Regions from separate parts of the Sporosarcina trichiuri genome, predicted to be linked through region 2. Evidence: riboswitches for the same ligand, from Rfam matches in the RefSeq annotation. Region 2 holds a riboswitch; the other holds the start of a gene.
What was found. Region 2 has a riboswitch for FMN ahead of QWT68_RS06445 (ECF transporter S component). Riboswitches for the same ligand answer to the same signal wherever they lie in the genome.

Region 1 (11,659 bases), 1.3 Mb from region 2:
CGGCCATGGCGATCGATCGAACTGAAGACGGTGTCCGGATCATACACGTCCAGGAACGCGCAAGGCCCGTAATCGATCGTCTCCCCGCTGATCGTCATGTTGTCCGTATTCATGACGCCGTGTACGAACCCCGTCAGCTGCCACTTGGCGATCAGGCTCGCCTGCCGCCCGATGACACCGACAAGCAGCTGTTCATACGGATTGTCCGCTGCCGCAGCTTCCGGATAGTGACGGGCGATCGCATAGTCTGCAAGTTCCTTCAGATCCTCATCCACCTGCCGGGCTGCTGCATATTGGAATGTGCCGACGCGCAGGAAACTGCTGGCGGTCCGCAGGAGGACGGCCCCTTGCAGAACAGACTCCCGCTGGACGCCATGCCCCGTCAGCGTCACAGCCAGCGAGCGCGATGTCGGAATGCCGAGCGCCTGCATCGCTTCACTGATGATATATTCCCGGATCATCGGCCCAAGCGCCGCCAGGCCGTCACCTCCGCGGGAGAACGCGGTCGGCCCGGATCCTTTCAGTCCGATATCCACTCGTCCTCCGTCCGGCGTCAGCTGTTCACCCAGCAGCAGCGCACGTCCGTCCCCGAGCATCGTGAAGTTCCCGAACTGGTGACCCGCATACGCTTCTGCAATCGGCTCCGCCCCTTCCGGCAGTTCACTTCCCGACAGCACTGCCGCCGTCAGGCCGTCCTCCTGAAGTCCGAGGGATGCCGCGAGCGATAGGTTCAGCAGTACTGTTTCAGGGGCTGCCGATTCTTCCGGAATTTCTTCTGCAAAGAATGCCTCAGGCAGACGCCTGTACGTATTATCGAATTTCCATCCTGCGCTTGTTTTCATCCGATCACCTCTTTTACTACATCGTACCGGCTATGCTGCAAAATAACACGGTTCCCGCTCAGCCGTCAGAACAGCAAAAGCAGCACGGCGTACCCGGCCAATCCGGCAAAGAAAGCCGGAAAACTGCTTTCCCGTTCTTCCGGCAGCTCCTCTTTCATGACGTTCAGCACGACCCCGCCCGCAAGGAACGCCGACAGCACGGACAGCAGGACGTCATTCACTTCGAACAAAGCCCCGGCCAGCCAGCCTGCAAAAATGGAAACCGCCAGCAGCCACCGCCCGTACCGGTCGTAATCCTCCTTATGAGTCGCACGAAGTCCCTTGTCGTTCGTGATGAAATGCACTCCCATGGCGGTGAAGTAGAAGACCATGCCCCAGTGGCTCTGGTACTCGCCTTTCAGCAGCAAGTACCCGATGATCGCGTTGTAGAGGGCGAACGATCCGATATGGAGCCAAAAGACACCGGCGGACGCTTTCGCTTCCTGTCCCGCCTCGGCATTCTGCTTCTTCGACGATTTCGCGAGCTGCTCCAAGCCATAGAACAAGGCCAGACCGAGCATGGCAATGATATAGATGTGGTGCTCCAGGAAATGCAGGCTCGCCTTCAGCTTGCCCTGCAGCTCGTCCTGATAGTCACTAAGCTCCGGCAGCAGATGCAGGAAGACATAGGCGACCGCAATCCCGCCCGCAATGGACAGGAACCGGCTGCGCGGCGCTTCGCTCAGGAATTTCATATTTTTTGAAAGTAAATGGATGATGATGAACCCGAGGGTGAACACCAAACTGATCCAAGTTTCCATCTAAGCCGCCGCCTTTCTGTTCTGATAAAGGTCTATACCCTGCAACTGTTACTGTGAAAGATTCAAGTCTCATGAATCTTGCTATGCATTACAAAAAGCAGAGAGCTGCTCGCCCTCTGCCTATCAAATCGTTCACTGGTTCAGTTCCCGCAGCCTCCTAGACAAGTTATGAAACTGTCCGTCCAGGTCTGCATATTCCGGATCGCCGGCGTCGAGCAGACTCAGTTTGCCGAGGACCGCCTGCAGTTCGGTTTCCAGCCGCATGCGGTCTTCTGCCGCCGGCTGCCCGGCTGCCGTCTCACCTCGGGCTTCCCACTCCTGCAGACTGTACGGGACTTTCCGGATCGTTCCCTCCCCGAACAGCAGCAGGCCATCCGCCATCCGTTCGGTGAAGTGCCGGTCATGCGAGGCGAACAGCAGCGTGCCTGGATAACCCAGCAGCGTTCGCTCCAATTCCTCGCGGGACGGCAGATCCAGATGGTTTGTCGGTTCGTCCAGCAGCAGGACGTCGGTCTTCCGGCGGATGAAATCGAGCAGTTTCACCTTCAGGCGCTCTCCCTGACTCAATGCACCGAGCGGCAGCTGCCACTGGTCCGCCCGGAATCCGAGATTCGTCAGCTGGATGCGGATGGCTCCCTGTTCACTGAATGACGGCGTATGGAAATATTCCGCCATCGTCCGGTCATCCGGCAGATCGAACGCTGTCTGCCGGAGATAGCCGACCGTCATCCCTTCGGACAACCAGACACTGCCGTCATAAGCCGTCTCACCGGTCAGCATCCGGAACAGTGTCGTCTTGCCGCAGCCGTTCGGGCCGAAGAGCGCGAGCCGCTCCCCAGCCTGGACAGTGAAAGAGACATCTCGGAACAACGTCCTGCCGCTAAAAGACTTTTCGGCTTCATTCAGTTCCAGCACACGTTTCCCTTTCATTCGTGCGCCTTCCAGATCGAACGAGACGGATGTCTCCTGCTCCGGAGCCTCCACGCCGTTCTTTTCAAGCTCCGCTTCAAGACGTCTTTTCATGGATCGGATCTGGACATTCCGTTTCTTGACCTTTTTCCGGAAGTATTCCTTCGAGCCGCCTCGCGAGCGTGAGGAGGCATGCCCTTTTGCAGACCATTCATCGAGGCGGTCGATCTTTTCCTCCGTCTCCCGGATATGCCGCTGCTGCTCGTCATATTGTTTCTGCTGCACATACCGCTCGTGTTCCTTCTTCTTGCAGTAGTCCGTATAGTTGCCTTCATAGATTTTCAGTTTCCGGTGATCGAGTTCAAAGACCAAGTGCGCAATCCGGTCGATGAAATATCGGTCGTGAGAGACGAAGATGACGAGTCCCTCATAGGCATGAAGTGTCTCGATGAGCTGTTCTGTACTGGCTGCATCCAGGTGATTCGTCGGTTCGTCCAGCAGCAGCACTTCTGCCTGCTCAGCGAACGTTGCCGCCAGCCGCATCTTCACCCGTTCACCGCCGCTCGCTTCACTGTATGCCGTTTTGTCCGGCACCTGCCAGCGGCTCTCTTGGTGATACTGTTCCGCTTCCTCCCAGCTATGATCGGTTTCCATCTCCTGTTCCTGCCGGTAATAGGCGATGGACGGCTTCCGGCCGATCCAATCCACAGCTCCTCCGGACGGGTTCCGCTCACCCGCCAGCAGTTCGAGTAACGTGGTCTTGCCAGCACCATTCGGACCGACAATAGCAACCACAGCACCTGCAGGCAATTCAGCGGACAGACTGGCAAATATCTGCTTATCGCCATATTCGGCGGTCAGTTTGTTGAGTATTCCTCGGTTCATAACCATTCCTCCTAGTTGGAGGGAACACAAAAAGATCCCTCCGTGATTTTCCGGAAGGATCGGTTCTGTCGGCATCTGCAAATAAGCCACACCCGCTGCAGGGCAGACCGCATCCCGTGCGGTTCCCTGAGGGTGAAGGCAGCTTATGAAATGGACAGACCAATCCTGTTTTTCGTACGAATCCATCATTCGTTTACGAGAAATCAGAGATCAGTTATCCATCCGCCACCCTCAGCCCTTTCTGTCATATGGTCTTTCCAGTATACCAAACTCCGAATAGTTCGCAAGCGGAGAATTATTTCCCGACAGAATCTCTGTATTTCCCGGGAAATAACTGCAAATTCGACAGTCGATTTCCCGGGAAATCGACATAATGGGGCGGTATTCCCCTCCTCATCGCCATGCACTCATTCCGCCTTTGACGTTGACAACGTCGGAAAACCCTTTTTTCTTCAGCAGACTTGCCGCCCGGCCGCTGCGCATGCCGCTCTGGCAAATGACATAAACAGGTTTGTCCTTATCGAGTTCTCCAAGACGTTTCGGCAGGTCGTTCAGTGGGATACTTTTGAACTCTTTCACATGCCGGCCGCTATATTCTCCTGGCGTCCTCACGTCGATGAATTGATTCCCTTTCTGCTTCAGCAGCGGTTTCACTACTTCCGGCGAAACGGTCCGTACACCTTTCGCAGGCATCGTCCGCCATACGATCAATCCGATCACCAGCAGGATCACAATCCAGCCCATCACAATCTCCCCTAACTGTTTTTCATCAAATATACACTGAGGGGTATACATTATCAATGAATCCGCTTGAATCTTCCCGTAAACAAGTCCCGCGAGGAAACGGGACTGCAGGTCATTTCTTATCCGACAGAGCCAGGAAGAAAGTCGCCACCGGACCAAGCAGCAGCGAGAGCAGGAACCAGTTCAGCCCTGAACGGTTCTTTCCTTGTGCCAGAACAGCGTTGATAAGTGCGAGTGTCCCCCACCCTGCGAAATATCCTTCATTCATCATCATCGCCTCCAGTAAGTATATACGGATTCCTGTATGTCGAAGTTTCACTGTTCCGGCCAGCGGGAATCTATCATACATAGTATTTGGCAATATCTATAGTCAATGATTGCAGCGTGCCAGCTGGATCGCCCGATTCCTGCATGTCTGCAGATCTCCAGTTATCGGTGTATACATTCCCTGGAAAATAGAAGGCTCATTCCACCCCCTCTTAGCAGCATGATGACTGATTCCCCCTTTATAGATACGGTCTGCATCTTCTACAAAGAATCTGAAGAATCATCTTTCCTTTCCAATCATACAGAATTCCTATACCATTTAGTGCGCGGAACTGCTATTCATGCGCAATGATTTTCCGGTTAAGAACCCTTGGCAGCATGCTCCCAAGTAATGCAGGAAAATCCGGTGACTTGGTACTTCCTTCATGCCGACATTCCGTTCAGATAAGTCAGTCGTTTTTCAGCCCGCTATGATAGAATAGGAACAGCTCTGAACGCTACTTATTAACGACCCGGCTCAATAATAGGAGTGTCTGTCTGCTGCCGGCACTCCAAATAATCAAATCCACACCAATAAAACTTCTTAGTCAGGACGTGTTGAAGATGAAATCATTACCTCAATCCACCCAGAATCAATTACTCGAAGCCATGCTCGATGGCAGCCGGGTCGCTGCCCTGGTGACCGATCCGGCACAGCCTGACAACCCGATCATCTATGCGAACCGGACGTTTGAACGAATGACCGGTTACCCAATGGAAGAGACACTTGGAAGGAACTGCCGTTTCCTGCAGGGACCAGAGACCGATCCCTCCACAATTGAGAGGCTGCGTCAGGCAATCGCTGACAAAACAACGATCACTGTAGTGCTGAAGAATTATAGGAAAGACGGGTCGCTGTTCTGGAACCGATTGACTGTCTCACCAATGGAAGCGGACGGCCACGAATTCTTCATCGGAACCCAGACGGATGTCTCTGTCGAATACGCCCAGCGGAAGGAGCTCGAGGGAAAGGAGCTCGAAATCGAGGAACTGATGCTGCCGATCATGATGATCCGTGATGACCTGGCTGCCGTCTCGCTGATCGGGGAGATGAGTCCCCAGCGGTTCTCGGTCCTGACCCAGAAACTCAGTGAGTTCGTCCAGTCGCGCGGGGTCAACAATGTCATCATTGATATCACAGGCCTGTATTGGGATCACGAGTCTCCCCTCTCCAGCCTCCTTGCCGTCCAGGATGTGATGAAGCTGATGGGCTCCCGGCTTTACATTACCGGGATCACGCCGAAAGTGGCGCAATTGCTTGCAAGGGCCGGTTCGATGGAAGAACCGCTTCAGACATTCGCAAACATCCGCCAGGCCATTGAACGGATCCAATGATGCTGAACCGGTTGCCAGCTTCCTGTACGCTGTGCTAGACTCATAGACAATCGAATACGATTCCTTCGGGGCAGGGTGAAATTCCCTACCGGCGGTGATGGGCGGCATGCCCTCAGTCCGTGACCCGGCTGCAGTTCTTGCAGACGGTGGATTTGGTGAAACTCCAAAGCCGACAGTGAAAGTCTGGATGGGAGAAGGAATTCAGCGTTTTTCAAATTTTTCATTTGACTGACGCTTATTTTGTCATGCTTATCCGCCCCGCAGCTGTTTTGCGGGGCTTTTTGTGTTACATGAGGAATCCATATCTTGGGAGTGTTGTACCTTTTGGATAGCGAACAGTATATGCAGCTTGCGTTTTCACTTGCAGCAGGCGCAGCAGGACAGACGTCCCCGAATCCGCCAGTCGGCGCTGTCGTCGTAAAAGACGGCCGTATTCTCGGGATGGGTGCCCATCTGCAGGCCGGCGGGCCGCACGCCGAACGCGTGGCGCTCGACATGGCGGGACCGGCTGCGGAGGGAGCTGATCTCTACGTCACCCTCGAGCCTTGTTCCCATACCGGGAAGACACCGCCGTGTACGGAGGCCGTGCTTGCTGCCGGCGTCCGGCGTGTCTATTTGGCTGCGCAGGACCCGAATCCGCTCATCTCGGGTTCAGGGATCCGTCTGCTGACGGAGGCCGGGCTCGATGTCCGGACCGGCGTATGTGAATCAGCGGCACAGGATCTCTATGCACCTTTTTTCCATTTCATCCGAACCAAACAACCTCATGTGACCATCAAAACAGCAATGACTCTGGACGGTAAGATTGCGGCATCGTCCGGGCACAGCCAATGGGTGACGAGCGGAGAATCCCGGCTCGATGTCCAGTCTCTTCGGCATGCCCATGATGCAATTCTCTGCGGCGTCAATACCATCCTTCACGATAATCCCCTTCTCACCGCCAGACTGCCCCAAGGCGGACTTCATCCTATTCGAGTGATTTTAGATACACAGCTGAAAACACCGCTGGATTGCCGGCTTCTGCTGGATAACAGCGCACCTGTATGGATCTTCTGCGGGTGTGATGCGCCTTCTTCAAAAGAGGACGCGCTTGCGGAGGTGCCGCATGCGGAAGTGATCCGCCTGCCGGAACCGGAAGTCGCGATCCCCGCCGTTCTGAAGGAACTCGGCGCCCGCGGCATTGTCACATTACTGGTCGAAGGCGGCGCAGCGGTCAATGCATCCTTCCTTAGCGCGGATGCCGTGGACCGCATCATTGCCTATGTCGCACCGAAGCTGCTGGGCGGATCCGGGTCGCTGACTCCTGTCGGCGGCAGAGACCCGCTCCGCATGGACGAGGCGGCGGAGTTCGAATTCAGGGAGTTTGAACAGATCGGCCCCGATTTGAAAGTGACCGCAGTTCGGAAAGGACGTGACTGAGTATGTTCACAGGTATCATCGAGGAAATCGGCATCGTCCGGCGAGTCAAAACAGCCGGGCAGTCGATGGAACTCACCATATCAGCGGACGTCGTGCTGGCGGATGTCCGTCTCGGCGACAGCATCGCCGTGAACGGCACCTGCCTGACCGTAACCGGGTTTACCGACCGAGACTTCACCGCGGATATCATGCCCGAAACGTTCCGGGCGACCTCCCTTCACCGTGCAGGTTCCGGCACCCGGGTGAACCTGGAGCGCGCCATGCGGGCGGATGGCCGGTTCGGCGGCCACTTTGTCACCGGCCATGTCGATGGCACAGCTGTTGTCCGGGACTGTACTTACACGGAGAATGCGCTCGTGATGGAGCTGACACTGCCGCCTGAAGGCCGTGCCTATGTGCTGCCGAAAGGTTCGATCGCATTCGATGGCACGTCGCTGACGATTTTCAATGTGCAGGACGATACGGTCACCATTTCGCTGATCCCGCATACGCGTTCAGCGACAGTGCTGGCCGACCGGAAACCGGGGGACCGGGTCAACGTCGAGTTCGACATGCTGGCGAAATATACGGAGAAGATGGTGGTCCCCGCGGATCCTGTAAAACAGCCGCTGACCGCCTCGTTCCTGGAACAGCACGGATTCAAGTGAGGAAAGGATGATCAGGATGTTCGATTCGATCGAATCTGCAATTGAGGATTTACGGCAAGGGAAAGCGGTCATTGTCGCGGATGATGAAAACCGTGAAAACGAAGGGGATTTCGTCTGTCTCGCCGAGCATGCGACCCCCGGAATGATCAACTACATGGCGACGAAAGGCCGCGGTCTCATCTGCACGCCGATCACGGAACGTCACGCCGCCCGGCTCGGTCTGCCAATGATGACCGATCGGAACACGGATGCCCATGAAACGGCATTCACGGTCAGTATCGACCATGCCCAGGCGGCGACAGGTATCAGTGCGTTCGAACGATCGGAGACGATTATAAAAATGCTCGATCTTGCAGCGGCACCCTCCGATTTCAGGCGGCCCGGCCACGTCTTCCCGCTGATCGCAAAAGAAGGTGGTGTGCTTGAACGGACCGGACACACGGAAGCCTCGGTCGACCTGGCACGTCTCGCCGGCAGTGCACCGGCCGCCGTCATCTGTGAAATCATGAACGACGACGGCTCGATGGCCCGCGTACCGGAATTACGGCGTCTTGCAGATCGGGAGGATTTGAAGTTCATCAGCATCGCGGATTTGATCGAGTACCGCAAGCAGCACGAGCAGATCGTCAGACGGGAAGCGGAAGTCGCCCTGCCGTCGTCATTCGGAACGTTCACGATGATCGGCTACACCGAGCCGTCGACTGGCAAGGAGCACGTTGCCCTTGTAAAAGGAGATGTGACAACTGATGGTCCTGTGCTGACAAGGATCCATTCGGAATGTCTGACCGGCGATATCTTCGGTTCGGCCCGCTGTGACTGCGGCCCTCAGCTGCACGCCGCCCTTGCTCAGATCGAAGCCGAAGGACGGGGCGTGCTCGTCTACTTGCGGCAGGAAGGGCGCGGCATCGGGCTCATCAATAAATTGAAAGCCTATGAACTGCAGGAAGAGGGGCTTGATACCGTCGAAGCGAATGCCGCTCTCGGGTTCGCGGACGACCTGCGTGAGTACGGTGCAGGAGCTGCTATCCTGAAGGACCTCGGCGTATCGGAAGTCCGGCTGCTGTCGAACAACCCGCGCAAACTGGACGGGCTCGAAGCGCATGGCATCCGGATTTCGGAACGGCTTCCGATCGAACTGCCGGTCCTTCCGGAGAATAAAGCGTACATGGAAACGAAATCTGAAAAACTCGGTCATCTGCTGACCGTCTAGGAGGCAATCGGAATGGGACACGTATTTGAAGGACATCTCGTCGGCACCGGATTGAAGATCGGCATGGTCGTCGGCCGGTTCAATGAATTCATCACAAGTAAATTATTATCAGCTGCACAGGACGGGTGCATCCGCCACGGCGTATCGGAAGAGGATATCGATGTCGCCTGGGTGCCGGGTGCGTTCGAAATCCCGATGATCGCGAAGAAAATGGCGGAGTCGGGAAAGTATGATGCCGTCATCACACTCGGCACGGTGATCCGCGGGGCGACACCGCATTTCGATTATGTGTGCAGCGAGGCGGCGAAAGGGGTTGCCGCTGCCGGAATGGCCTCGGGCATCCCTGTCATTTTCGGCGTCCTGACGACCGATTCGATCGAGCAGTCGATCGAACGGGCGGGTACGAAAGCGGGCAACAAAGGATGGGACGCGGCCGTATCCGCCATCGAGATGGCGAACCTGTCAAAGCAATTCTCTTAAAACTTCCAGCGGTTTCAAGTAGAATGGGTGTGAACGCTTTCAACCACAGTCACCAGAAGCCGGGACGGGGACCGTTTTCCGTGCCGAGCAGAGGGAGGTTTGATGAATGACGATCACGTATACATTCGAAACGGACAAGCTGACGAAAGAGAACCTGCAGGCGCTGTTCGAGTCGGTGGAATGGGAATCCGCTTCCCATCCGAATGACCTGTATCACGGCATCCTGAACTCGGATTCCGTGGTCACCGCCTGGGACGGCGGCAAGCTGATCGGGCTTGCGAATGCACTGTCCGACGGGGCCATGGCGGTCTATTTCCATTATGTGCTGACAGATCCGGCATACCAAGGGCAGGGGATCGGCAAGCAGCTCATGAACCGCATGCTCGAGAAATACGCGCATATGCATACGAAAGTTCTTGTCTCCTACCCGAAGGCAGTCGGCTTCTATGAAACGCTCGGCTTCGAACCGGAAGAGACGAGCACACCGATGTATGTCTTCTCGTAACCGAAAAACGCACACACAGCCAGACGGCCGTGTGTGCGTTTTTTCATCGGGTGAAATCTATTTTCTTTGAAAGAGCGAGCATGATCGCGCCGCCGACGGACATCGACAGCAGTTCGCCGACACCGACCGTGAACCACGTGAGCCAGAACGGCATGCCGTACAGCAGGGTCAGCTGGCCCGCCACGGTGAACATCGAGACAGCGAAGATGAGTGCGGTCCAGACGAACTTCGCCTTGATCGACTTCAGCTTCTTCGTGGCCATCCGGCTGATAAGCAGGACAAGGAACGTCGCGATGCCGCCGACCGGCACGTCCAGGAACCAGGTCGGTGAAAAGAAGTTCGCGAGCACGACGCCTGCTGTCACAGCGATGATATACCGTTTGTGGAACAGGGCGAGATAGTTGAACATCTCAGACAGCCGCAGCTGCACTGCGCCGAAGCTGATGACAGCAAGTGTCAGCGTCACAGCGACATACAATCCGGCCACGATGCCCATCTTCGCAAGCTCGCCGACTGCGATCCGCTGCCGCTCTTTTACGAGAAGTGTCATAGGGAATCCTCCTTTGTAAGACAGCTTGCCGACTGTCTTAGTAGTAACTGCGGCCAAAGGAAGAAAGAGCCGATCGCTCCGTCAAAAAGTGCCGCAGTGCAGGCGAAAAACCTGCCTGCCCAGTATACCAGAAATGCTTGTCCGCTGTGTGGATTATTTTGCGGTCCAGCCGCCGTCGATCGGGATGACCGCCCCGTGGACGTAGTCGGATGCTCTGCCTGCAAGATACAGTGTCAGGGCCGCGACTTCTTCCGGCTGCGCCCAGCGGCCGGCCGGTGTTTCGTCTGCGACCTGTGCCGCCATCTCTCCCGCTCCTGCGAAGTCCGCCGCATTCATCGGCGTCTCGATCGCACCCGGTGCGATGGCGTTCGCCCGGATGCCTGCTCGGCAATAATCAAGATCGACCTGTTTCGTATAGCCGATCACCGCATGCTTCGAAGCCGTATAGGCCGCACCGCCACCTCCACCGACCAGGCCTGCAATGGAGGCCATATTGACGAGGACACCCTTCCCGTTTGCGATCATATGCGGGAGGATGGCGTTCGTCGTCAGATACATCCCTTTGACATTCGTCTCCATGATCCGGTCCCAGAGCGCTTCATCCGTCTCCAGTGTCTTCGTGAACCCGTCGAGCACGCCTGCCGTATTGCACAGGATATCGATAGACCCAAACGCCGCAAGTGCCTGTTCTGCGGCCTTCGCGACGTCCGCCGCCTTCCGGACATCGCCCTGCCTGTATGCAAACGTCCGGGGATGCTCCGCACTGAGCTGCCGAAGCCCTTCTGCGTCCTGATCGAAGCCGAAAACAGCGGCCCCCTGTTCGATGAACGCCTCTGCCTGAGCCCGGCCGATGCCCGATGCCGCCCCGGTGATGAAGACCGTTTTCCCTGCAAATTCTCCGTGTGTCATCCGTTCAGTTCCTCCAATCGAAAAAAGCCCATGATTTCTCATGAGCTCAAGTTTTGGTCATCCGACCGTCGTCCAGTCATCCGCGAGTATATCGCAGACTGTCGGGGTGAACATCGTG
Region 2 (11,659 bases):
GGCAAGGATGGAGTCGGGCCATATGCGTCTGTATAAGTCGGAAATGGCAGTCGTGCCGTTCCTTCTGCGCGTGCAGAACAAGTTCACACAAGTGGCGAAAGACAGTGAAGTGTCACTGTCGGTACAGCCGAACGGCCAGGAATCCCTTCATATCCAGGCGGACGAAGACAGGATCGAGCAGGTGTTCACGAATCTGATTGACAATGCAATCCGGCATACGCCGAATGGCGGCAGTGTGACGCTGTCGGTCGAGAAGTACCCGAAGAATGTCGCCATTTCCGTGACCGACACTGGCAGCGGGATACCGGAAGAGGATCTGCCGTACGTGTTCGAACGTTTTTACAAAGCGGACAAAGCGCGGACACGCGGGAAAAGCGGTACAGGGCTCGGACTTGCCATTGCAAAGAATATCGTTGAATCCCATGGCGGCACGATCAGTGCGAGACGGGGTGACGGCGCAGGCACAATCTTCACCGCTGTCCTTCCTCTGGAATAATATGTGTAACATTCCGGCCTGAAAGCCGTCAAATCGAGTGAACGAGGGGGATTGCTGTGGACGAAGCCGTATTTCATCATCTCTATGAAACGTATCATCGGGATGTGTTCAACTTTTTGACATACTTGACGAAAGACCGGCAGCTGGCGGAAGACTTGTCGCATGAAGTATATGTGAAGGCGATCCGCGCATACTCCTCGTTCGAGCGCAGAAGCAGTGAGAAGACGTGGCTGTTTTCCATCGCAAAAAACGTGGCGGTCGATCACTTCAGGAAAACAACTGTCCGGAAACGTCATGCCGACCGGTTTTTCGACTGGGACACCATGGAAATCGAGTCCGACAAGAAAACGCCGGAACAATGGGCGGTCGAGAGCGAAGAAATACGGACGGTGCTGCGGTTGCTGGATGACTGCACAACCGATCAGCGTCTGGTGCTCATCATGAGGTATATGAATGATTTGACGATTGCTGAGACGGCAGCATCTCTTGAATGGTCGGAAGGAAAAGTGAAAACGACACAGCACCGGGCCCTGAAAAGGCTGAGAAACCAGATGGCTGCTGCGGACAGGGAGGAGGACCGATGAATGGGGAAAAAACGGGATGATGAGATGCTTGAAAAACTGCTCCGCTCCCTGCCTGAGCAGAAGGATACCCGCTCCCGCGAGGAAATCCTGAAAAGGCTGCAGGACGACGGCAGGTTATCCGGTAAACCGTCGATTCCGTCGCGCAGACGCAAGAAATGGCGGATACCGGCAGCCGCAGCAGCCGCCGCGGTTCTCCTGGCGGCCGCTCTTTTGGTCCCTGCCTTCCTTGACCGGCAGAACGGCAGCAGGGAGTCGGCCGATGCCGTCCTGGAAGACAGGGACGACAAAGCCGCCGATCAGAAACTGGGGAATACGCAGGATGAATCGGAGAAATCCATGCCAGCTGAGTCGCGGATGATGATGGAGACCGATGAATTTGCTTCGAAGCAGGCGGTCTATGCGGATGAATTGGACGGGAGGCGCATCCTCCATATCGGCCTGCAGGACAGCCAGGCCGTAAGTTTGCCGGTCTCACTGACGCTGACGGGAGAGCAGCTCAGCGAAAAAGGTCTCGCCGGTGATTCGACTGACCTTGAAATATACAGGGTGTTTGCAGGTGAGCTGGATGAAGAGGCGCTCGGTTTTGAGGACTACCATCCTTACCAAGCGGAGTTGAAGGAAGAAGGGGCCCGGCTCGATGTGCTCCTCGATGATGACCATGGATATGACCGGTCTGCCGCCGCCATCGAAGTTTTCTTCCACTCTTTGCAGCAGACTTTCCCTTCCTATGAAGAGATCAGGATCCTGGATTCTTCAGGGAACCCTGCAGAATTCGATGAGATGGGAACAGTGCCGCCAATCCATCCGTCCAAATTACCGAAAACACCGTATTTTGTATATACGAAATACGATAAGAGCCAGCTTCTTGCACCGAGCTTCATGCAGAGGGCGGATTCGTTTGCAGAAGCGGTCAGCGCGATGCAGACCGAACCGAATGACCTGTTCACCTCGCCGATCCCCGCAGGGACACATCTGGAAGTCGAACAATCCGGACAGCTGGCGACTGTTACATTTGACCCTGCCCTGTCATTGGGGGAGTTGGGAAAAGAGCAGGCAGACCTGCTCATGGACAGTCTGGCATTGACAGCCGCGAGCTTCGGTCTTGAACTCCAACTGCGTCAAGTGGAGCCGTCCGAGTGGAACGGGATCGATCTCCGGCACGCCCTTCCGGCAGCCGCCGGGGCAAATCCCCGGGCAATGACAATCGGGAATGACTAACCTGTAAACAGACGAGTTTACAGGCTGGTCTTTTTTTTGTATACTGGGAGTGTAATAAAATATTGATTCATCTTCGGGGCAGGGTGCAATTCCCGACCGGCGGAAATGGAAGCGAAAGCTTTTTAGCCCGCGAGCCTAACAGCTGATTCCGGTGTGATTCCGGAGCCGACAGTATAGTCTGGATGGGAGAAGGTGAAGGCGAAGCCGTCTTTTTTGTCTGTTTGACAGCGGCTTATTTAAGTGCGCCTATCCGGGTTTACCGGGTTTGGCGGTGCTTATGTAACCACGTCTGAACTCTCCCTTCAGTGATTCGACTGGAGGGATTTTTTTTGAAGGCGGACAGTGAAAGCGGCAGAACCTTTCCTATTTGTGAAGAGAATCGCAAAAGGAGAGAGTATGATGAACAGCAAGAAACTGCGGGCGATGATCTTGATCGCCATCCTCGGCAGCATCTCAACGGTGCTCATGCAATTCAATTTTCCGCTGCCGGCTTTACCCGGATTCCTGAAGATCGATTTCAGTGAAATTCCGGCAGTCCTGGCAGTGATGACCCTCGGCCCGGTTGGAGGGATTTCTGTTGAACTGCTGAAGGTTGTCCTGTATTGGTTCCTTCAAGGCAGTCCGACCGGCGTACCCGTCGGCGAGATCGCGAACTTCGTGACCGGCGTATTATTCATCATGCCGATCTATTTCATCTTCAACAAGTTCCGCAATTCCCGCGGACTGACAGCGGGACTCGTGACCGGAACGGTTTCCATGGCAGTCGGTATGAGCCTGCTGAACTACCTCGTGTTCCTGCCGGCGTACACATTCTTCCTGAATGCACCGCCAGTCACAGGGGATGGGCTGTATACGATGATCGTGCTCGGAATTCTGCCGTTCAACCTCATCAAGGGAGCCATCCTGATGGTCATCACACTGCTTCTGTTCAGGAGCATGCAGAGCTGGATCAGCCAGCAGCATCGGAAACTATCCGTATAAAGAAGAAAAAACAGGCTTGTCCGCGTAACGCGGCAGCCTGTTTTTAGTCTTCATATTTAAGCGGATCCCCATCAAATGGATCGTCTGCGATTTTGATGGAGTCTGTCGGACAGCCGTCGAAAGCATCTTCCAGGTCCTCCAGCAGTTCTTCTGGAACTTCGGTATTTCCCGTGTTATCATCTAGGATAACGTACGCAATACCCTCATCATCGTAGTCGTATATATCAGGCGCTGCAGCTCCGCATGCTCCGCAGGCGATACATGTGTCCTGATCTACAATAGTGAACTTACGAGTAGACATGATCGTTCTCTCCTCTTTTCTTCGCACTTGCAACTTGTTACTTCATCCATTCTAAAACGGTTTTCAGCAGTTTTCAACCTTTACACTCCAGAAAGTAGGGATTCTTCGTGAAGTTAAGTTCTATTATTCTCAAGATTGCAGAGAAGATGGACGGCCAGCGGACCTTGAATGCCTGCCTGCATATATTGCGCGGTAAGCGGTCGGGACAGACACTTCAGGATGTCGACGCGTTTTCCGTCAAACCCTATTTCGCCATCCTTCCTAAACTTTCGGAGGCGGCGTTTGCCGAATCTGCGGATTTCCTGCAGAAACAGCGCCTGCTTGGCACGGAAGGCGGCCTGATCCGGCTCTCTCCGGAAGGGAAACGGGCGGCAGAGGAACTTCCCGAGTTCCGCTTCGACGGCTGGCATTTCAGAGGACGCGAGAATGTATTCTTCCAGCGGCTGCAGCTGCTTGTACAGACATGCTCGCAGCTGCGGAGCGGAAACACGTCGTTCCTGCCCATCACGAACGACCGCGCTGTCCAGCAATTCGTCAAAGGAGTGGTGCGGAATTCCCGTATGACGGGACGTGATTTGGCAGAACAGCTGGCGCGCGAACTGGCGGAGGCTGTCCGGGCATCCGGGATGTCGGACGTGCAGGCTGTCATCTTCAGTCACAGACTGACCGGGTACGGTGCGGCCGGCTGGACGTGGGACCAGATCGAAGAGGCGGCAGGTGAACCGAGGAACAGTCTGCAGCTCGACTGGCTCGAAGGACTGCACCGCTTCACCACTGCGGCGGCTGCGCCATCCGCCAGGGAGGATTTGCCGCTCCTGCACGGACTGTCCGATGGTATCCGTATGGAAACCCCGCTGACCGACTCGACGTCCATTACCAAAAGGCTGTTCGATCAGGGACTGACAGTCGAAGAGATTGCGCATGCCAGACAGCTGAAGACGAGTACGATAGAAGACCATCTGACAGAGCTTGCAGCGAACACGGCAGCATTCCCGATCAGCCGGTTCGTGAGCGCGGAGGACCAGCACGCCGTGCGTATGGAAGTGAGTCTGAAGAATGTGAAACGGCTGCGGCTGCTGAAGGAAGCATTTCCCCATTTGTCCTATTTCCAGCTGCGCCTTGTGCTGAGTGCAAGAGAAGAGGTGATGCCAAGTGAACCTTCATGATGAGCTGAAGAGACGGTTCGGGTTCGACCGGTTCCGGCCGGGCCAGAAAGAGGTCATCGGGGCGGTGCTGGACGGCAGGGATACACTGGCCATACTTCCGACAGGCATGGGGAAGTCACTTTGTTATCAGCTGCCGGGTGATTTGCTGGACGGTCTTGTGATCATCGTATCGCCGCTTGTCTCGCTGATGGAGGATCAGGCTGCGTCCATCCGTAAGCGCGGTGAGAAAAGGGTCGCTGCCGTCAATTCGATGATGGCGGCCGAACAGAGGAAACAGCTTTTTGCTGAAATCCGGCAAATCAAATTCCTGTTCATCTCCCCCGAGATGATGAACCGTCCGGATATGACAAGGCTGCTGGCGTCGCAGCCAGTTGCCCTTCTGGTCATCGACGAAGCGCATTGCATCTCCCAGTGGGGGTTCGATTTCCGTCCGGATTACCTGAAGATCGGTGAATTCATCCGCAAGGCGGGGAACCCGCGGATCCTGGCGCTGACAGCGACAGCCGACCAGCGGGTTGAACAGGATATACTTACATATTTGAACATGCAGGATGCTTCGGTCATCCGCCAGTCCGTGAACCGGCCGAACATCTATTATTCGTTACGCAGGTTCGACAGCATCCCTGAGAAGAATGACTGGATTGCAGGAAGGCTGAAAGCAACATCAGGTCCGGGCGTCCTGTACGTGGCGTCCAGGAAGCGTTCGGAAGAACTCACCCAGCTGCTGCAGAAGGAAGGCATACAGATCGCCGCCTACCACGCAGGCAAGGAAGCCGGCGACCGCCAGATGATCCAGCAGCAGTTCCTCTCGGGTGAACTTGACTGGATCTGTGCGACCAACGCATTCGGCATGGGCATCCATAAAGATGACATCCGGCAGGTGATCCATGATCAGATGCCTGCTTCCGCTGCTGCTTATGTGCAGGAGGCCGGGCGGGCAGGCAGAGACGGGAAACAGTCAAGTGCAGTGCTGCTCAGCCTGCCGGACGACGGACAGAAGATCCGGTTCATCGTCCAGAATGATCTGCCGGACGACACGGAAGTGACCTATTATGCGCGACTGAGGAAGGCGGGGAATCAGCGGGAACAAGCCGCTGAACTTGCGGGGATTTCCGAAACGGGCGCCCGGCTCATCGATCATTACGCGGAACAGGAGAACGAGGCGGGGATTGCGGATATCTTCACAGGTCTCCGGTTCGGCAAGGAGGAGAAACTCCGGCAGATGATGGATTACACGACCGGAAACACCTGCCTCCGGACGAAGCTGCTGTACTATTTCGGGGAACAGCCGCCGGAACAGCAGGACGTCTGCTGCTCGGCGTGCGGGGACCCGCCGGAAGACTGGCTCGGAAAACAGCATGCTGTGCTGAACGAAAGGCGGCTGCTGCCGTGGGAGGACCGCATTCGTCTGCTGCTATGCTGACAGCTTGATTGGCGTTTACTTTTCCGACAGAATTCGTCATAATGAAGAGACAGCAATAGGGGATAGGAGAATGAGCTATGACAAAAAGTGACTTTCATTCAGACTTCGAGAATAATAGACAAGCGATCGAGATGGATGAGAAGGCCCCTGAGGAAATGCCTTCCCGTGTTGAGGTTCATAAGAGCAGGAAAAAGAGCCCGCAGCGGAAGAAACAGGATAAACGCAAGGGACTTACGCTTATCAATATCATCCTTATCCTGTTCACTCTGATTCCCATCGGAATATTTGTGTATGTTCTATCCGATTTGTATAATCCTAAAGAGGGAAATACAGTAAGTATCGATAAATCCGGAGTCACATTTGAAATGGACTCGAAAGAACCGGGAGGCAGTACAGGCATCGCTGCCGAGAAGGAAGACGGGGACCAGGACCAGGACAGCTCCGCTGACAAAAACGGCAGTGCCGGCGACGACAAGCAGGCAGAGGACAATTCGGGAGACTCCGCAGACCCGGATAAGAGCCGACAGCAGGATAAGGCGGAGGAACAGAAGGCTGGCCAGAAAAAGCCCGTCCAGCCTGAACAGAAACCTGCACCAGAGCCGGAGAAAAGACCGGCTCCAAAACCGAAACCCGAGCAGAAACCGGCTCCGAAACCCGAGCAGAAACCGGCGCCGAAGCCTGAAGCGAAACCGGACCCCCCTGCGCAGACGAAACCTGCAGGGAAAACCCATACTGTGGGCCCCGACGAAACACTCTATCGGATTTCCGTAAACTATTACGGTTCAGGGGAATATGTTGAAAAGATCAAGGCTGCAAACGGGCTGACGTCCAATTCGATCAGTGTCGGACAGACGCTGATCCTCCCGTAAATTAAAATCAGGAAAAGGCAAAGTCCGTATGCTTTGCCTTTTTCATATGGCAGGTGGATGTATGAAGACATGGAAAATCGCATTTGGTGTGCTTTCGGCATGTGCAGCTCTCGTGACTGCGAGTATGCTGTGGAGTGCGAAGCGGGTGACCGTGAAAAAGCATGCAGTGGAGATCGATCCGGATCCCGATTCGGAATTGACGGTCTTCTTCATAAGTGATGTGCACCGGAGACGGGTTCCCGGACGGCTGTCCGAAAAAGTGCAGCAGACCGGAAAGTCACCTGACCTCGTCATCATCGGAGGGGATTTTGCGGAAAAAGGTGTCCCCGTCCGGCGTGTTCAGCAGAATGCCGCCCGGCTTGCTGAAATGGGCCCTGTCTATTATGTGTGGGGCAATAACGACCGTGAGATCGGGGAGGAGACGATGCGGTCCATCATCGCGGACGTCGGCGGGACTATACTGGATAATCGCACTGTACCGGTCGCATCTCATCCTGGCTGGATCATCAGCGGTGCCGATGATCCTTCAAGCGGCAATGCCGACTTGCGGAAGGCAGTTGAATTCGGCGGACAGTATGATTTCCGTATCGTCGTGATGCATAATCCGTCCTCTTTCGGGAATTTGGCGGATATGGCGTCTCCGGCACTTTTGGCAGGAGGCCATACACATGGCGGGCAAATCAGGGTAGGACCCTGGGGGATGCAGCCGAAAGGGACATTCAGGGTGGACCGCAGGCAGGCTGAACTGATCAGCAACGGGTTCGGCACGTCTCTCGTCCCGCTCCGTTTCGGCGCTCCTCCGGAAACACATCTGATCACACTGCGGTATAAAAAAGGAGTGTAAACATAGAGTATGATTAAAACCGACGCTATCATAATCGGAGCTGGTCCATGCGGTCTGTCAGCTGCCATTGAGCTGCAGAATCTGGGGCTGCAGGTGATCCTCATCGAGAAAGGGAGCATCGTCAACTCCATCTACCGGTATCCGACCCACCAGACGTTCTTCAGCTCGAGCATGAAGCTGTCGATCGGCAATATTCCGTTCATCACCGCAAAAGAGAAACCACAGCGCAACGACGCGCTTGTCTACTACCGGGCTGTAGCGGAACTGGAGCAGCTGGATATCCGGAGTGGTGAAACGGTGCTGTCTGTCGAAAAGAATGACGGCGGTTTCACCGTCACGTCGAACAAGGCCGTCTACCAGGCGGATTACACAGTCGTGGCGACAGGATATTATGATCAGCCGAACCGGCTGGATGCTGAAGGTGCTGAATTGCCGCACGTCCATCATTATTTCAAGGAGGCACACCCGTACTTCCGCAAGCATGCAGTTGTCATCGGCGGTAAGAATTCCGCGGTCGACGCTGCCCTGGAACTCGAACGTGCCGGCGCCTATGTCACTGTGGTGTACCGGGGCGGGGAATACTCGAAAAGTGTGAAACCGTGGATCCTGCCGGGATTTGAGAGCCTGGTGAATAACGGGAAAGTCCGGATGATATTCGAGGGCTCCGTAGACGTCATCACAACGGACACCGTCACGGTCAGTACACCGAACCGACAGGAAGAGATCCGCGCAGATGTTGTCTTTGCGATGATCGGCTACCATCCGGACTATGAATTCCTGGGGAATATGGGAATCCGCCTCGATTCCGTCAGCGGCTGTCCTGACTATAATCCCGATACGATGGAGACATCCGTGGACAATCTCTATATTGCAGGGGTCATCGCAGCCGGCAACAATGCAAACTCGATTTTCATTGAAAACGGCAGACATCACGGTGAACTGATTGCAGAGACGATCAAGAAGCGGCTGCAAAATAAAATTGCAGAATAGCCGGGTCTCCATATGAGCAATATGTTATAATCTCCCTGATTGGGGGTGCGGAAGTTGTTCATATTATTCACTGTGGCGATCGCACCGTCACTTGCGCTCTTCAGCTATTTGTATTTACGGAAAGAGATTACACAGGAACCTTCCCGTGCCCTGTTCCAAGCGTTCGTCTATGGTGCTGTCATGACATTCCCGATCCTTTTCATCCAGCACGTCTTCTTGGAGGAACACGTGCTGGCGAACGGATTCCTCCATAACACACTCTTCACAGGAGCCATCGAAGAGTTTTTCAAGTGGCTTGTATTATTGATTTTCCTCTATAACAATTTCGAATTTGACGACGCATATGATGGCATCCTGTTCGGGGCGAGTGTCTCGCTCGGTTTTGCGACTGTCGAGAATATCCTGTTCCTCTTTACGTTCGGCCTGGATACGGCCTTCATCCGTGCACTGCTGCCGGTGTCGAGCCATGCCTTGTTCGGTGTCGTCATGGGGTATTATTATGGACGGTCGAAGTTCGCGCCGGGAGAGCGGAGAAACCGATACTTGGCGCTGGCATTCCTCCTGCCTTTCCTGCTTCACGTAACATATAATGCTATCTTGGAGATACATGATCTCTGGCTCTATCTGATGATCCCGTTCATGCTGTTCTTATGGTGGTTCGGACTGACGAGGGTCAAATATGCCCATGTTTTCGCGTTGAGACAAGCGAGGAGACGCATGCGCTGAGCGAACTGCCCGGAAATGTTGAAAAAACATTTCCGGGCAGTTTTTTTGTTTTACAAAATGCGTCATAAAACAACTGAATACGGGCAGGATAGACACTAGGAACGAAGACTGGAGGAAAACGTGATGAACAAACGGATACGCTCGCTGCTGGCAGGCATATTACTGCTGGCTGTTCTGCAGCTGTCATTCAGCTCCGATACGCAGGCATTCACAGATCGTGGTCTCGCAAAAGGGGCAAAAGGGGATGACGTCATCGAGCTGCAGGCAAGACTGCAGTACATCGGATTCTTCAAAGGGAAGATCGACGGAGTATTCGGCTATCAGACCTATTGGGCACTCAGGGAATTCCAGGAGAAGTACGGACTGCCTGTCGACGGAATTGCCGGCAGCAAGACAAAAAGGAAATTGGTGAATGTCTCATCTTACGACAAACAATTCGTGATGGACAACTTACGGAATGGGAAAGAGTTCACCCACTATGGCGGAAAACCGCTGTCCAGCCAGGCGAAAGGCGGAAGTGCCTCTTCCGGGAATAAAACGACACAGATGCCTGGAAAGTATAGTGAAGACGATTTGAAACTGCTGGCTAATGCAGTCTATGGAGAATCCCGGGGCGAACCGTATGAAGGGCAGGTTGCGGTGGCAGCAGTCATCCTGAACCGGATCGAACACCCCGACTTCCCGAACACTGTGGGGGGCGTCATCTTCCAGCCGGGGGCATTCACGGCCGTCTCTGACGGGCAGATCTGGCTGACTCCGAATGAACGTGCGAAAGAAGCGGTCATCGACGCGATGAACGGGTGGGATCCTTCGGAGAATGCTATCTATTACTTCAACCCTGTCACGGCAACAAGCAAGTGGATCTGGTCACGCCCGCAGATCAAGAAAATCGGCATGCATATCTTCTGTAACTGATCGATTGTATCAACGACATTAGGAAAAGAAAGCAGGTGTACCTACAGATCATGAAACGATTCAGTTTTCTGGCGCTGTTCGCTATTTTTTCTCTGAGCGTATATGCATATACGACGAACATCCAAAAGAAAGATCTCCAAAACGCCCTGTCAGTGCAGTATGCGAAAAACATTGCTGATGCTTCAGCCAAACTGCAGGAGCTCGACACTGCCGTGAAAAAGACGATGCTGTTCAACGAAGGGGAAGGTGATCTGAGGGCGAGGGAAGATATATGGCGGCTGTCGTCCGATATTCAGCAGTCCGTTTCGTCACTTCCGCTCGATCCCCATTTCTCGTCTGTCTGGATGAATTACTTGAGCAGGCTCGGAAAGTTTGCGAAGACCGGACCCGAACAGACGGAGCCGCGTGAGTTCCATGCCGTCATGGATAAGGCCTCCGGAAATATCGAAAACCTGTCGAATGAGTGGGCGGCGGCAACAGCCGATATGGCAAGCGGCAACCTGTCGATGGAGGAATGGCAGCAGCGGATGGACAGTGAGAAAGCGTCATTCGACTGGAAAGGTTTGAGTGCGTCCGTGCAGCAATATACGGAAAGCGTATTCCCGCTCACCGCCAGCGAGTCGGATGCCCTGAAAAAGAAAGAGCTGAAACATATAGAGGACCCTGCAATTTCGAAAGAGCAGGCCCTGGACAAGTTCAAGAAACTGTTCCCCGACACGGCAGACCAGGTGATAGACCTGAAAAAAAGCAAACCTGGATCCCCGTATCCGTTCTATCATATCCGGTTTTCCGATCAGGAATCGGTCGGTTACATCGATATAACCGAAAAAGGCGGCCATGTGCTGTCCTTCTTGACCGAACGGCCGGCAGGGAACGGCAGATTGGATGCAGTGACGGTGCAGAAGCAAGTCGAACAATTCCTGAAGGTAGCGGGCTATACCGATGTCGTATTCGAGGAAGTCAGGGAGAATGACACGGCATTCCACTTCGTCTACACCCGCCAGGAGCCTCTGCATAAGGCGAAAGTTCTCTCCGACACAATCCAGATCAAAGCTTCCAAGGAAGACGGCAGGATAGCAGGGGTCAACGCTGCGGAATACATCCGGAAAGAACAGCTGAAAGACCAGCCGATCGTGAAAATCGACT

Region 1: it holds a riboswitch for FMN, as region 2 does, so the genes downstream of both, ribD (bifunctional diaminohydroxyphosphoribosylaminopyrimidine deaminase/5-amino-6-(5-phosphoribosylamino)uracil reductase RibD) here and QWT68_RS06445 (ECF transporter S component) in region 2, are expected to answer to the same signal.

The regions. Positions count from the first base shown of each region.
Region 1 covers NZ_CP129119.1:2,461,229-2,472,887, reverse strand. The annotation lists gene QWT68_RS12490 (protein adenylyltransferase SelO) at 1-842, opposite strand, end outside; gene QWT68_RS12485 (hypothetical protein) at 908-1,642, opposite strand; gene abc-f (ribosomal protection-like ABC-F family protein) at 1,775-3,436, opposite strand; gene QWT68_RS12475 (rhodanese-like domain-containing protein) at 3,830-4,180, opposite strand; gene QWT68_RS12470 (hypothetical protein) at 4,293-4,448, opposite strand; gene ytvA (YtvA family blue-light photoreceptor) at 5,051-5,821, shown strand; FMN riboswitch at 5,879-6,024, shown strand; gene ribD (bifunctional diaminohydroxyphosphoribosylaminopyrimidine deaminase/5-amino-6-(5-phosphoribosylamino)uracil reductase RibD) at 6,146-7,240, shown strand; gene ribE (riboflavin synthase) at 7,243-7,887, shown strand; gene QWT68_RS12450 (bifunctional 3,4-dihydroxy-2-butanone-4-phosphate synthase/GTP cyclohydrolase II) at 7,904-9,097, shown strand; gene ribH (6,7-dimethyl-8-ribityllumazine synthase) at 9,110-9,577, shown strand; gene QWT68_RS12440 (GNAT family N-acetyltransferase) at 9,684-10,082, shown strand; gene QWT68_RS12435 (QueT transporter family protein) at 10,126-10,632, opposite strand; gene QWT68_RS12430 (3-oxoacyl-ACP reductase) at 10,786-11,541, opposite strand; gene QWT68_RS12425 (DUF2829 domain-containing protein) at 11,599-11,659, opposite strand, start outside.
Region 2 covers NZ_CP129119.1:1,200,264-1,211,922, reverse strand. The annotation lists gene QWT68_RS06460 (ATP-binding protein) at 1-496, shown strand, start outside; gene QWT68_RS06455 (sigma-70 family RNA polymerase sigma factor) at 553-1,080, shown strand; gene QWT68_RS06450 (hypothetical protein) at 1,081-2,298, shown strand; FMN riboswitch at 2,364-2,496, shown strand; gene QWT68_RS06445 (ECF transporter S component) at 2,698-3,279, shown strand; gene QWT68_RS06440 (ferredoxin) at 3,323-3,580, opposite strand; gene QWT68_RS06435 (YpbB family protein) at 3,688-4,746, shown strand; gene QWT68_RS06430 (RecQ family ATP-dependent DNA helicase) at 4,733-6,169, shown strand; gene QWT68_RS06425 (LysM peptidoglycan-binding domain-containing protein) at 6,247-7,038, shown strand; gene QWT68_RS06420 (metallophosphoesterase) at 7,100-7,882, shown strand; gene QWT68_RS06415 (YpdA family putative bacillithiol disulfide reductase) at 7,892-8,872, shown strand; gene prsW (glutamic-type intramembrane protease PrsW) at 8,927-9,598, shown strand; gene sleB (spore cortex-lytic enzyme) at 9,722-10,513, shown strand; gene QWT68_RS06400 (PepSY1/2 domain-containing protein) at 10,564-11,659, shown strand, end outside.